2 regions of the Arthrobacter sp. KBS0702 genome follow, and region 2 is predicted to be linked to the other one. Evidence: predicted binding sites of a transcription regulator. Region 2 holds the regulator's gene; the other holds the start of a gene.

Region 1 (5,929 bases), 690 kb from region 2:
GCGCCAACAGGCTTTTCAGGTCCGCGGCGCCGTACCCGGCGGTGTGCATGATTTCCTTGCCCAGCTGCAGCATCTGGGCGGAGGATTTCAGCCAGCCCTGTCCGTTGGGTTGCAGCTGCGGTGCGGCGGAGAGCTCCGGCAGGGACTTCAGCGCCCGGGCGGAGTCCAGCACGTCCGCCGTCGCGGCGCCGTCCTCGGCACAGTACCGTACGGCGTTGGTCAGCACCGCGGGAACAGCGTGTTCCGCTGCGAGTTTGAGCATCCGCACGGCGTGGGCCGTGCTCAGCGGTTCGCCGGGCGGGCTGAGCTGCGAGACGACCTCGGCGGCGAGGGTTCCGGCCGGCATGGCCTCCAGCCAGCGTTTGAACAGGGTGCGGGGGCGAAGGTAGCGCCGCCCGCCCATGGAACGCCCGACGTCGGAGTCCGGGCCGAGCAGGACAGTCAGGACCGGCTTGAGGGTCTGCGGATCCATGGTGCGCGAGGCCAGCTCCGCCCGGGTCACGGCCACGGGCACCGCTCCCCCGGCCTTGCCGGTGGTGCGTGCGTGGGCGTCGGAGACCAGCCGGCACAGCGCCCGGTACCCTGCGCCGTTGTTCTGCCCGTGCGCCAGCACGACGACGCGTCCCCCGACCTGGGTGCGGAGGTCGCCGTCGTCGTCGTAGACCGCAAGGTCCACCCCGACCACCGGGTCCAGGCCCGCCGCCATGCAGGCTTTCAGGTGCTTGACCGTGCCGTAGAGCCCGTCGCGGTCCGTGCAGGCGAGCGCCGTGGCACCGTCCGCGGCAGCGGCAGCGGCCAGTTCTTCCGGCCAGGACACCCCGTAGTGGGCGCTGAATGCGGTGGAGACGTGTAGATGGGTGAAGCTCATGCCGATTCGGGTTTCCGGAGATGGGGCAGGGCATCGTGGATCCGCAGCAGCCGCCAGCGCCCGCTGCCTACGTGCCGGCTCAGGTCAAGGGTGAGGGTCCGCGCCGGACTTTCTGCGTCCCGGACTTGGACGCGCCAGATTTCGTGGTCAACCAGCCCCGGTCCGCCTCCCAGCGGCGCCCGCTGTTCCTCTGCCCACCACTGGCGCCGCTCGAACCAGCGGACCGGTTCGGCGCAGACCTCGAAGTGTTGCCCTGCCCAGACAAGGGACTCTGGCTGGCCCTCCGGGGTGCAGGCGACGTCCACGGACTCGCTGAACATCCCCATAACGCCTCCCGGAAAGTGCTGACCCCAGGCGAGAACCCACGTAGGTAAACAAGCGTAGGTAAACAAGCCTTTATTCGAATATATCTTCGAACACTTCCAGTCTACGCCGGGCCGGGGACAAAACATAGATCGGGGGTGGACGGACGCAGGCGCAGGTAGCAGGATTGAGCCATGAGCTCCCACAGCGCACTCCTGAAGCACGTAAGCATCGCCGCCAAGGATTCAACCTTGGTGGCGAAGTTCGATATAGACGGGAACATTCCTAGTTCCGGTGCCTACGTGGTCGGGCTCGTGGCCGCCACTCCTGACCATTCGCACCAGCGCCGGATGGAAATCGAGTTCATGAACGGCGAGGCCGTGTCCTTTTTCTGCTTCAGCCATGACGGCACGGAGGAGAACTTTGACCTCAAGGGCGTGGAGCACTCCGGCAATACCATCACCGGGAACTTCCCCATCAGCACGGTGATGGGGCTGACCAAGGGCCACCTGATGACGGCGTACAGCGATTGCGAGGGCAGGGAGTACCAGGCCAATGTGCCCGTCGAGGAGTCGCTCTAGCCGGGTCGGCCAGCCCTAGCTGGAGGCTTTGTAGACGTCCAGTTCCAGCCGGATGAAGGCGTCGATCATCGCCCGGTAGGTCTGTTCGACGATCTCCGGGTCAATGTCTTTCTGCTCCGCCGTGGCCTTGACGTGTTCGAGGACCCGCTCCACGCGGCCCGGGGCGCGGACTTCGGCGCTGTCTGCCTTGAGCGTCCCGGCAATCCGGATCAGCCGTTCGCGCCGGCCGATCAGTGCGACGATCTGCTCGTCCACTTCGTCGACAGCCACCCGCACGGCGGCGAGCTGTTCCTTGTCGGCCTGGGCGTCTTTGTCGTCTCCGTGATTTGTGGACATGTGCATGACAGTATCGAACGATGCAACCACGAGTCGACTTCATCTCATTGGGCGTCCGCAGTGTTGACGCCTCACGCCGTTTCTATGCCGAGGGCCTCGGCTGGCCGGTGCACCGAGAGGTGCCGGGCGAGGTGGTCTTCCTGCAGGCCAACCACGGGCTCATCCTTTCACTCTGGGACGCCGGACAGATGCAGGCCGAGGCGGGGACCGACGCCCCGGCCGGTGTCCCCTGCATCACCCTGAGCCACAACGTGGGCAGCGCCGAGGAGGTGGACCAGGCGATGCGCCAGGCGGAGGCCGCGGGCGCCGTCATTGTTGCGGCGCCCAAGACCCAGCCATGGGGCGGCTACACCGGCTACTTCGCCGACCCGGACGGTTTCCGCTGGGAGGTCGCTTTCAACCCCACCTGGACCGTCGACGCCGCCGGCAGGGTCACGGTCTAGGGCATCCCCTAGAACAGGCTCCCCACGGGCTGGATCAGTTCCGGGGAATCTTTCTTCACGTTTCCGACGGCGGTACCGACGGCGTCGATCGTCCAGCCCTCCGCGACATCGTGCGCGCCGGCCCGCACCAGCCCCACGAGGCCGGCGGCGTCATCGGCCCGCGGATCCAGCCACATCGCCATCGTCTCCCGGTCCATGGGCAGCGGAACCCGGTCATGCAGGGCCGTCAGCTCGGCGAGCATGCCGCCGGCGTAGCCCTCCGGCGGGGAGTCGGTGGTCAGGATCGACGTCGAGAGCAACCAGCGCTCCGGATCCCCCTCGGCTTTGGACGGGTCCTTCCACCATTCATAAAGGCCCGCAAAGACCACCGGGCTGCCGTCCTTCGGGTGCACGTAGTACGGCTGCTTGCCGCGGCCTTCGCCCTTCCACTCGTAGTAGCCGTCCGCCGGTACGGCGCAGCGCCGGGTGCGGGTGGCCTTGCGGAACGCGGGTTTCTCCAGCACGCTCTCACTGCGCGCGTTGATCATCTTCGAGCCGATGCCGGGGTCCTTGGCCCAGGACGGCACCAGTCCCCAGCGCGCAAGGTGCAGCTGCCGCACCCGCCGGGCGGACGACTCGCCGTCCACCAGCCGCTCGAGGAGGATCGGTACGTCCGCGGTAGGGGCGACGTTCCACGACGGGGGGATGACCACCTCCTCCTCGAGTTCGGCGTCGAATTCGGCCAGCAGGTCCCCGACGGCCCGGGCCATCACGTAGCGTCCACACATGGCACCAGCATGCCACCGGCCCAATTCCTTGTCATCCGCCCGTCGCCGGGTCGCGCCCTGCGGGAATAGCGGCTCCCGGGTTACGGTTATGGCAGATGACGTACGACTTTTGTCGGCAACGGGCGCTGTCACTCATCACCGTCAGCCAGCGCCGTCAACCAGCTTTGAGGAGAATTTCGTGGACTTCACCCCCGATTCCGGCACCATCACCATGTTTTCGACCACCTGGTGCGGCTACTGCAACCGGTTGAAGAAGCAGCTTGATGCCCAGGGCATCGGGTACACCGAGATCAACATCGAGGAAGTCGAAGGCACCGCCGAACTCGTGGAGAAGCTCAACGGCGGCAACCGCACCGTGCCCACGGTGCTCTTCCCGGACGGCACCGCGGCCACCAACCCCTCCGCGGCCGAGGTCAAGACCCGCCTCGCGGCCTAAGCTTCTCAGGACACACCACCACACCACGTGCGGCGCGGACTCCCGGCTAACCCCAGGAGCCCGCGCTGCGCCGTTTCCCCCGACGGAAGCGGTGATGAAAGGAGCCACCCCATGGTCCACAAAGTCAAGGGCGCCGTCGTCCGTTCCAAGAACGCCCCCGTCACCCTCGAGACCATCCTGGTCCCGGATCCCGGACCCGGAGAGGCGCTGGTGGACATCCTCACCTGCGGCGTCTGCCACACCGACCTGCACTACAAGCAGGGAGCCATCAACGACGACTTCCCGTTCCTGCTCGGCCATGAGGCCACCGGTGTGGTCAGCGCCGTCGGCCCCGGCGTCACCGAGGTGGCCCCCGGTGACCGGGTGGTGCTGAACTGGCGCGCCGTCTGCGGCGAGTGCCGCGCCTGCCGCCGCGGCGAACCGCAGTACTGCTTCAACACGCACAACGCCGCGCAGAAGATGACCCTTGAGGACGGCACCGAACTCACCGCCGCCCTCGGCATCGGCGCCTTCGCCGAGAAGACCCTCGTCGCCGCCGGGCAGTGCACCAAGGTGGACCCCGCCGCCGACCCCGCCGCCATCGGCCTGCTCGGCTGCGGCGTGATGGCCGGCCTCGGCGCCGCCATCAACACCGGCAACGTCCAGCGCGGCGATTCCGTCGCCGTGATCGGTTGCGGCGGGGTGGGCGTGGCGGCCGTCGCCGGTGCCGCGCTCGCCGGCGCCACCACCGTGATCGCGGTGGACATCGACGCCAAGAAGCTCGAACGCGCCAAGGAACTCGGCGCCACCCACACGGTGGACTCCTCCGCCGTCGACCCGGTCGAGGCGATCCGCGAACTGACCGGCGGCTTCGGCGCCGACGTCGTGATCGACGCCGTGGGACGGCCCGAGACGTACAAGCAGGCCTTCTACGCCCGCGACCTCGCCGGCACGGTCGTGCTGGTGGGCGTCCCCAGCCCGGAGATGACCCTGGAACTGCCGCTGCTGGACGTGTTCGGCCGCGGCGGCTCACTGAAGTCCTCCTGGTACGGCGACTGCCTTCCGTCCCGCGACTTCCCCATGCTGATCGACCTCTACCGGCAGGGCCGGCTGGATCTGGACGCGTTCGTCACCGAGCGCATCACGATCGACCAGATCGAGGAAGCCTTCGAGAAAATGCACTCCGGCTCGGTGCTGCGCTCGGTGGTTGAGCTGTGAGCGGCACCTCGGTGGACGGGCTCCGGATCGAGCAACTGGTCACCTCAGGGACGTTCTCGCTCGACGGCGGCACCTGGGACGTCGACAACAACGTCTGGATCGTCGGCAACGATCAGGAATGCGTCGTGATCGACCCGGCCCACGACGCCGGTGCCATCGCGGCCGCCGTCTCCGGCCGGACCGTCAAGGCCATCCTGCTCACCCACGGCCACGACGACCATATCGCCGCGGTGGGCGCATTCCGCGGCCTGGTCAACGCTCCGGTCTACCTGCACCGGGACGACTGGATGCTCTGGGACCGGGTCTTCCCCGGGACCGAGCCGGACCGCGCGATCGAAGACGGCGACACGTTCGACGTCGCCGGCGCCCGCCTGGTGGCGCTGCACACGCCGGGGCATTCCCCCGGCTCGGTCAGCTTCCAGCTGGAAAGCGAAGGCACGGTCTTCACCGGCGACACGCTGTTCCAGGGCGGCCCCGGCGCCACCGGACGTTCCTTCAGCGACTTCCCCACCATCATCGAGTCGATCAAGGCCCGGCTGCTCACACTGCCCGCGGACACGGTGGTGCGCACCGGGCACGGGGACACCACGACGATCGGCGCCGAGGCCCCCCAGCTTGCGGACTGGATCGCGCGCGGCCACTGACGCCGTCCCGCTCCCGCGTACTAGGCTGTCGGCCCATGAGCACGTCTCCCAGCATGGACCCAGGCATCTTCACGGCGGACCCGAAGGCGCAGTTCGACGCCTTCCTCGACGAGCACCGGGCCGCCCTGCACGACTGCCTTGACGGGCTAAGCGAGCCGGAGGCGCGGGCTTCCCTGGTCCCCTCCCGAACGACGCTGCTGGGCCTGGTCAAGCACGCTACGTTCGTGGAGAAGGTCTGGTTCGACGAAGCCCTCACCCGCCGGAGCCGACAGGAGATCGGCATTCCGACGACGCCGGACGAATCCTTCATCCTGGCCGACGGCGACACCATCGCCGGCGTCCAGGCCGCCTACC
Region 2 (5,929 bases):
CGAACGGCTCCTGGCGGCCAAGGAGAACCGCGAGGTGGTCTGGTTCTCCCGCAACAGCAGCTTCGACCCGCAGCAGGGCTATTCGCAGCCTGATGACTCCGCGCCGGCCCTGATCAACATCGCCCCGCTCAGCGTCGCCGGGCGGCTGCGCGAGGGATTGTTCGCCGACCACACCGTCGTGCTGACCTCGGCAACCCTCGCCATCGGCTCGGCCTTCGAACCGGCGGCCGGAGGCCTGGGCCTGGTCGGCCCCGGCGCACCGAGCTGGACCGGCGTCGATGTCGGGTCCCCGTTCGAGTATCCGAAGCAGGGCATCCTCTACGTCGCCAAGCACCTGCCCAAGCCGGGCCGCGGGACCTCCCCGGAAGCCCTCGACGAGCTCGAAAAGCTGATCCGGGCCTCCGGCGGCGGCGCCCTGTGCCTCTTCTCCTCCCGGCGTGCCGCTGAAGAAGCCGCCGAAGCCATGCGGCCACGGCTGGGCCTGAGTATCCTTTGCCAGGGCGAGTCGACCATGACGGCACTCGTTAAGCAGTTCGCCGACGAGCCTGACACTTGCCTCTTTGGCACGATGTCGCTCTGGCAGGGCGTCGATGTGCCCGGAAACTCCTGCCGGCTGGTGGTGATCGACAGGATTCCGTTCCCGCGGCCGGATGACCCGCTCATGACCGCCCGCTCCCGTGCTGTGGCCCGAGCCGGCGGTAACGGCTTCATGAGCGTCTCTGCAACCCACGCGGCCATCCGGCTCGCCCAGGGCGCCGGCCGGCTGATCCGCTCGACGTCGGACAAGGGCGTAGTGGCTGTCCTGGACTCCCGGCTGTCTACCGAGCGCTACGGCGGGTTCCTGCGCGCCGCGCTGCCGCCGTTCTGGCCCACCACCGACCCGGCGGTGGCCCTGGCCGCCCTCGCACGGCTGGCCAAGGAAAGCCCAGCAAAGGAGACGGCCACCTAGGCCGCTCACCCAACGACGAAGGCCCCGTCCGGAAAACCCGGACGGGGCCTTTCTATGCCGGGCGCAGTACGTGCCGGCGGCGCTAGAGGGAGCGAAGCACCGAGACGACTTTTCCCATGATGACGGCATGGTCGCCGAGGATCGGCTCGTACTGGGTGTTCTGCGGGAGCAGCCAGGTGTGGCCGTCGCGCTGGCGGAACGTCTTGACCGTTGCCTCGTCGTCGAGCAAGGCAGCCACGATGTCGCCGTTGACGGCGTCGTTCTGGCGGCGGACGACCACCCAGTCGCCGTCGCAGATGGCGGCGTCGATCATCGAGTCGCCGGCCACCCGAAGCATGAACAATTCGCCGTGGCCCACCAGCTGGCGCGGCAGCGGCATCACGTCCTCCACCACCTGGTCGGCCAGGATCGGGCCGCCGGCGGCGATCCGGCCCACGAAGGGCACCATTGCGGTGTCGGTGGCACTGGCGAGTTCCGAGACCGCAACGCCGCCGACGGCCCGCAGGCCGGTGGACTTCGCCACCCCGGAGACCTTGGTGGCACCCTCGTCGAGCGTCAGGGGCAAAAGGACTTCCATGGCGCGGGGCCGTTTGGGGTCCCTCCGCAGGTAACCGAGCTTTTCCAACTGCGAGAGCTGATGGGTGACGCTGGAGAGGCTGGCGAGGCCGACGGTGTCGCCGATCTCGCGCATCGAGGGCGGGTAGCCGTTGTCGGTCACGGACCGCTGGATGGTCTCCAGGATCTTCTTTTGCCGGACGGTGAGGCCCTTCGGCGCCCGGCCGGCCTGGGGGCTCCGCTGGGCGGCCCTCCCGCCGGCGGCTTGTGCTGCCATGTTCGCCACGCCTTTCCGTTCCGCCCGGCCGCCTGGGCTGCCGGGACCAACTGGTCTGAAAATGTCAGACCCCGCTGATCAACTGCTGTTGATCACCACAAGTGGTTCTGCTGGTTCAAAAGTAGGCCAGCAGACACGCTTTTTCAAACATTTGTTCTAGCGAGTCTCGACATTGTTCGTTCATAAGTGCTAAAACAGGAACTACAACGTTCGAATATGTGTTCGAAGTTAGTCGCCGGGACGGGATCTTTCGGTTCGGTTCTGTGTTCGAACGTAGTGATCAAGATTTGCGGTCCAGGTTTGCGTTAGATGGTTCGGCCGGTTGGCGGCGAGTACGTGGAGTACGCCGGGCGGCACAGATAAGTCCAGGAGGGCTCAGTTCATGTCAGCAGTAAGCGCTATTTCCGGTTCACAGGTTTCCGTTCCCGTGCAGGCGTCACGGTTCGAGGCTTTCGGCCCGCACGGCATCTTCGACGGGCAGGAAGCCAGCCGCGGGCAGCGGGCTGTGCCTGCCGTTGCGCCCAGGCAGGCGCCGCTGCGGCTGACCCGCCGGGGCCGCTTCGTCTTCTTCGGCCTGCCGTTGATTCTGCTGGCTGCCCTCGTCCTTTCGCTCGCCGGTTTCCTGAATGCGCCGGCCAAAGCCGCCGACTCGACCGCGGAGCTCTCGCTCACCCCTACGGTCACCGTGACGGTCCAGCCGGGGGAGTCGCTGTGGGCCATCGCCGGCGCAGTGGCACCGGAGCGCGACCCCCGCGACGTGGTCGCCGACATTGTGCAGCTCAACAACCTCGATGCCGCCCGCGTTATCCCCGGCCAGCAGCTCTACGTGCCCTCCAGGTAATCCCCGGCCGCCCTCTGGAGGTCACAGTTTCGGGGCCGGGCGTGGTCTCACTTAAACTAGGCACGTGACTGACCAGCTAGAGCGCCTCAACCGACTGCCCCTCCGGACCAATCTGCGGGGGTTGCGGCCTTACGGCGCGCCCCAGCTGGATGTTCCGATCTTGCTGAACGTCAACGAAAACACCCATGGCGTCCCGGACGACGTCCGCGCGGCCATCGCAGAGGCAGTGACCGAGGCTGCCGCCGGGCTGAACCGGTACCCTGACCGCGAGTTCACCGAATTGCGGGAAGGGCTGGCCGAGTATCTCGGCCACGGCCTCGACGCCGCCAACATCTGGGCCGCCAACGGCTCCAACGAAGTCCTCCAGCAAATCCTCCAGGCCTTCGGCGGTCCGGGCCGCACTGCGCTCGGGTTCCCTCCCACGTACTCCATGTACCCGCTGCTGGCCGCCGGCACGGACACCGAGTACATCGTGGGGGTGCGTGCCGACGACTACGGGCTCAGTGCCGAATCGGCCGCCCGGCAGGTACGGGAGCTGAAACCCAACGTTGTCTTCCTCTGCTCTCCGAACAACCCCACGGGCACCGGTCTGGGTCTCGACGTCGTCGAGGCCGTCTACGAGGCCGGGGAAGCCAGCCAGACCATCGTGATCGTCGACGAGGCCTACCACGAGTTCGCCCACGACGGTACGCCCAGCGCCCTGACGTTGCTGCCCGGACGCGAGCGGCTGATCGTGTCCCGGACCATGAGCAAGGCCTTTGCCCTGGCCGGCGCGCGGCTGGGCTACATGGCGGCCGCGCCGGAGGTCACCGATGCCCTGCGCCTGGTCCGGCTGCCATACCACCTGTCCGCCATCACGCAGGCCACTGCGCTGGCCGCGCTGCGCCACCGCGTGGCCCTGATGGCCGATGTTGAAGACATCAAGCGCCAGCGGGACCGAATCGTCTCGGAGCTGACCCGGATGGGACTGAAACCGGCCGCTTCGGATTCGAACTACGTGTTCTTCGGCGGCCTCGACAACCCGCACGAGACCTGGCAGGGGCTGCTGGACGCCGGTGTGCTGATCCGCGACGTCGGAATCCCCGGCCACCTGCGCGTGACCGCCGGTACTGAGACGGAAACCACAGCGTTTCTGCACGCGCTCGAACGCATCCTGACCGGCCACGAAGCACAGTCCGCCTAGACTTAAGCCAGGACCCACGCACACCACCGGCGTTCGCCGGGCGCCCGCCTCATCCAAAGGACACCCCACATGAGCAACACCGGAACTGCCGCTGCCGAGGCCCGGACCGCACGCCTCGAACGGACCACCAGCGAGTCGTCCGTGCTGGTCGAGATCGACCTCGACGGCACCGGCGTCTCGGACATCAGCACGTCGGTGCCGTTCTACGACCACATGCTGACGGCGCTGAGCAAGCACTCCCTGATCGACATGACGGTCAAGGCCACCGGTGACACCCACATTGATGTCCACCACACCGTGGAAGACGTCGCCATCACCTTCGGCGAGGTCCTGCGCACCGCCCTGGGGAACAAGGCCGGCATCCGCCGCTTCGGCGAGGCCACGGTGCCGCTCGACGAGGCGCTCGCACACGCCGTCGTCGACGTCTCCGGCCGGCCCTACCTCGTGCACGCCGGAGAACCGGCGGGCCAGGAATACCACCTCATCGGCGGCCACTTCACCGGGTCCCTGACCCGGCACGTTTTCGAGGCGATCACCCTGCACGCCGGCATCTGCCTGCACATGAACGTCACCGCCGGCCGGGATCCGCACCACATCGTCGAGGCGCAGTTCAAGGCCTTTGCCCGGGCCCTCCGCGCGGCTGTTGAGCCGGATCCCCGGGTCGAGGGCATTCCCTCCACCAAGGGTGCGCTGTGAGCGGCAAAGTTCTCCAGGACGGCGCGATCATCGACCCTGACGCCCACCGGAAGCCCGCGTCGCCCGACGGTAAGCCCACGGTCACCGTGCTGGACTACGGTTCGGGTAACGTCCGATCGGCCGTGCGCGCCCTCGAGCGTGCCGGCGCCGAGGTCATCCTCAGCGCCAAGCCGGAAGATGTGCTCAACGCCGACGGGCTCGTCGTCCCCGGCGTCGGGGCCTTCGAAACCGTCATGAACGAGCTCAAGGCCGTCGACGCCGTCCGGATGATCGGACGCCGGGTCGCCGGCGGCCGGCCCGTGCTGGCGATCTGCGTCGGACTCCAGGTCTTGTTTGAGGCCGGCGTCGAACACGGCACCGTCGCCGAGGGCATGGGGGAGTGGCCCGGCAAGGTCGAGCTGCTGCCGGCCGACGTGGTGCCGCACATGGGCTGGAATACCGTCACCGTGCCGGAGGGCTCCCGGCTCTTTGCCGGCGTCGAGAACGAGCGCTTCTACTTCGTGCACTCCTACGGTGTGCAGCACTGGGATTTCGACGTGATCCAGCCGCGCATGAAGGCGCCGCTCGTCACCTGGTCCGAACACGGTGCCCCGTTCATCGCAGCGGTGGAAAACGGTCCGCTCTGCGCCACCCAGTTCCACCCCGAAAAGTCCGGCGACGCCGGCGCGCGCCTGCTCCGCAACTGGGTGGACGGTCTGCGCAGCAGCGCCACCACCAGTGCCGCCGAGGCCGGAACAGCCCAGCCTGGCACCCCGGAACAGACCGCCTAGATGTGGTCCATAGTCCTGATGGGCCTCGCCGGATTGCTGGTGGGCGGCGCCCTGTCCTTCCGGCAGCAGAAAAGCCCTCTCTGGGTCCAGATCGTGTTCTACATCCTGGCCGGCATGTCGCTGCTGGCCGCCTGGCTATTAACCCTGCCGGGGAACTGACCCTCCCGGGCACCTGACCACCACGTCCCCGCCCGCCCCGACCGCCACCCCAATACGTGAGGACCCAACGATGACCACCGAAACCCCGCTGCCGGTACTCGAGCTGCTCCCCGCCGTCGACGTCGTCAACGGCCAGGCCGTGCGCCTGGTCCAGGGCGAAGCCGGCAGCGAAACCAGCTACGGCACTCCGCTGGAGGCAGCGCTCAACTGGCAGGAACAGGGCGCCGAATGGGTCCACCTGGTGGACCTCGATGCAGCCTTCGGCCGTGGCTCCAACGCCGAACTGCTGCGCGAGGTCGTCGGGCGGCTGGACATCAAAGTCGAACTCTCCGGCGGCCTGCGCGACGACGAGTCGCTGGAAAAGGCCCTCGACCTCGGTGTGGCCCGGGTGAACCTCGGCACCGCCGCGCTGGAGAATCCCGAGTGGACGTCCCGTGTGATCGAGCGTTTCGGCGACAAGATCGCCGTCGGCCTCGACGTCCGCGGCACCACCCTCGCC

The links. Region 2 encodes LexA, which represses DNA repair genes until DNA is damaged. Its sites were predicted from a motif close to TCGAACANNTGTTCGA; they were not measured.
Region 1: a site for LexA is predicted at 1,269-1,284, ahead of FFF93_RS09095 (DUF6504 family protein). Genes of this name have one in related genera too.

The regions. Positions count from the first base shown of each region.
Region 1 covers NZ_CP042172.1:1,986,370-1,992,298, forward strand. Annotated here, with positions in the region: gene FFF93_RS09090 (DNA polymerase III subunit alpha) at 1-868, opposite strand, end outside; gene FFF93_RS09095 (DUF6504 family protein) at 865-1,194, opposite strand; gene FFF93_RS09100 (hypothetical protein) at 1,366-1,752, shown strand; gene FFF93_RS09105 (chorismate mutase) at 1,768-2,094, opposite strand; gene FFF93_RS09110 (VOC family protein) at 2,109-2,531, shown strand; gene FFF93_RS09115 (SOS response-associated peptidase) at 2,540-3,280, opposite strand; gene FFF93_RS09120 (mycoredoxin) at 3,477-3,734, shown strand; gene FFF93_RS09125 (S-(hydroxymethyl)mycothiol dehydrogenase) at 3,846-4,931, shown strand; gene FFF93_RS09130 (MBL fold metallo-hydrolase) at 4,928-5,575, shown strand; gene FFF93_RS09135 (DinB family protein) at 5,611-5,929, shown strand, end outside.
Region 2 covers NZ_CP042172.1:1,299,971-1,305,899, forward strand. Annotated here, with positions in the region: gene FFF93_RS05945 (ATP-dependent DNA helicase) at 1-949, shown strand, start outside; gene lexA (transcriptional repressor LexA) at 1,032-1,781, opposite strand; gene FFF93_RS05955 (LysM peptidoglycan-binding domain-containing protein) at 2,164-2,622, shown strand; gene FFF93_RS05960 (histidinol-phosphate transaminase) at 2,687-3,805, shown strand; gene hisB (imidazoleglycerol-phosphate dehydratase HisB) at 3,875-4,501, shown strand; gene hisH (imidazole glycerol phosphate synthase subunit HisH) at 4,498-5,271, shown strand; gene FFF93_RS16915 (hypothetical protein) at 5,272-5,430, shown strand; gene priA (bifunctional 1-(5-phosphoribosyl)-5-((5-phosphoribosylamino)methylideneamino)imidazole-4-carboxamide isomerase/phosphoribosylanthranilate isomerase PriA) at 5,501-5,929, shown strand, end outside.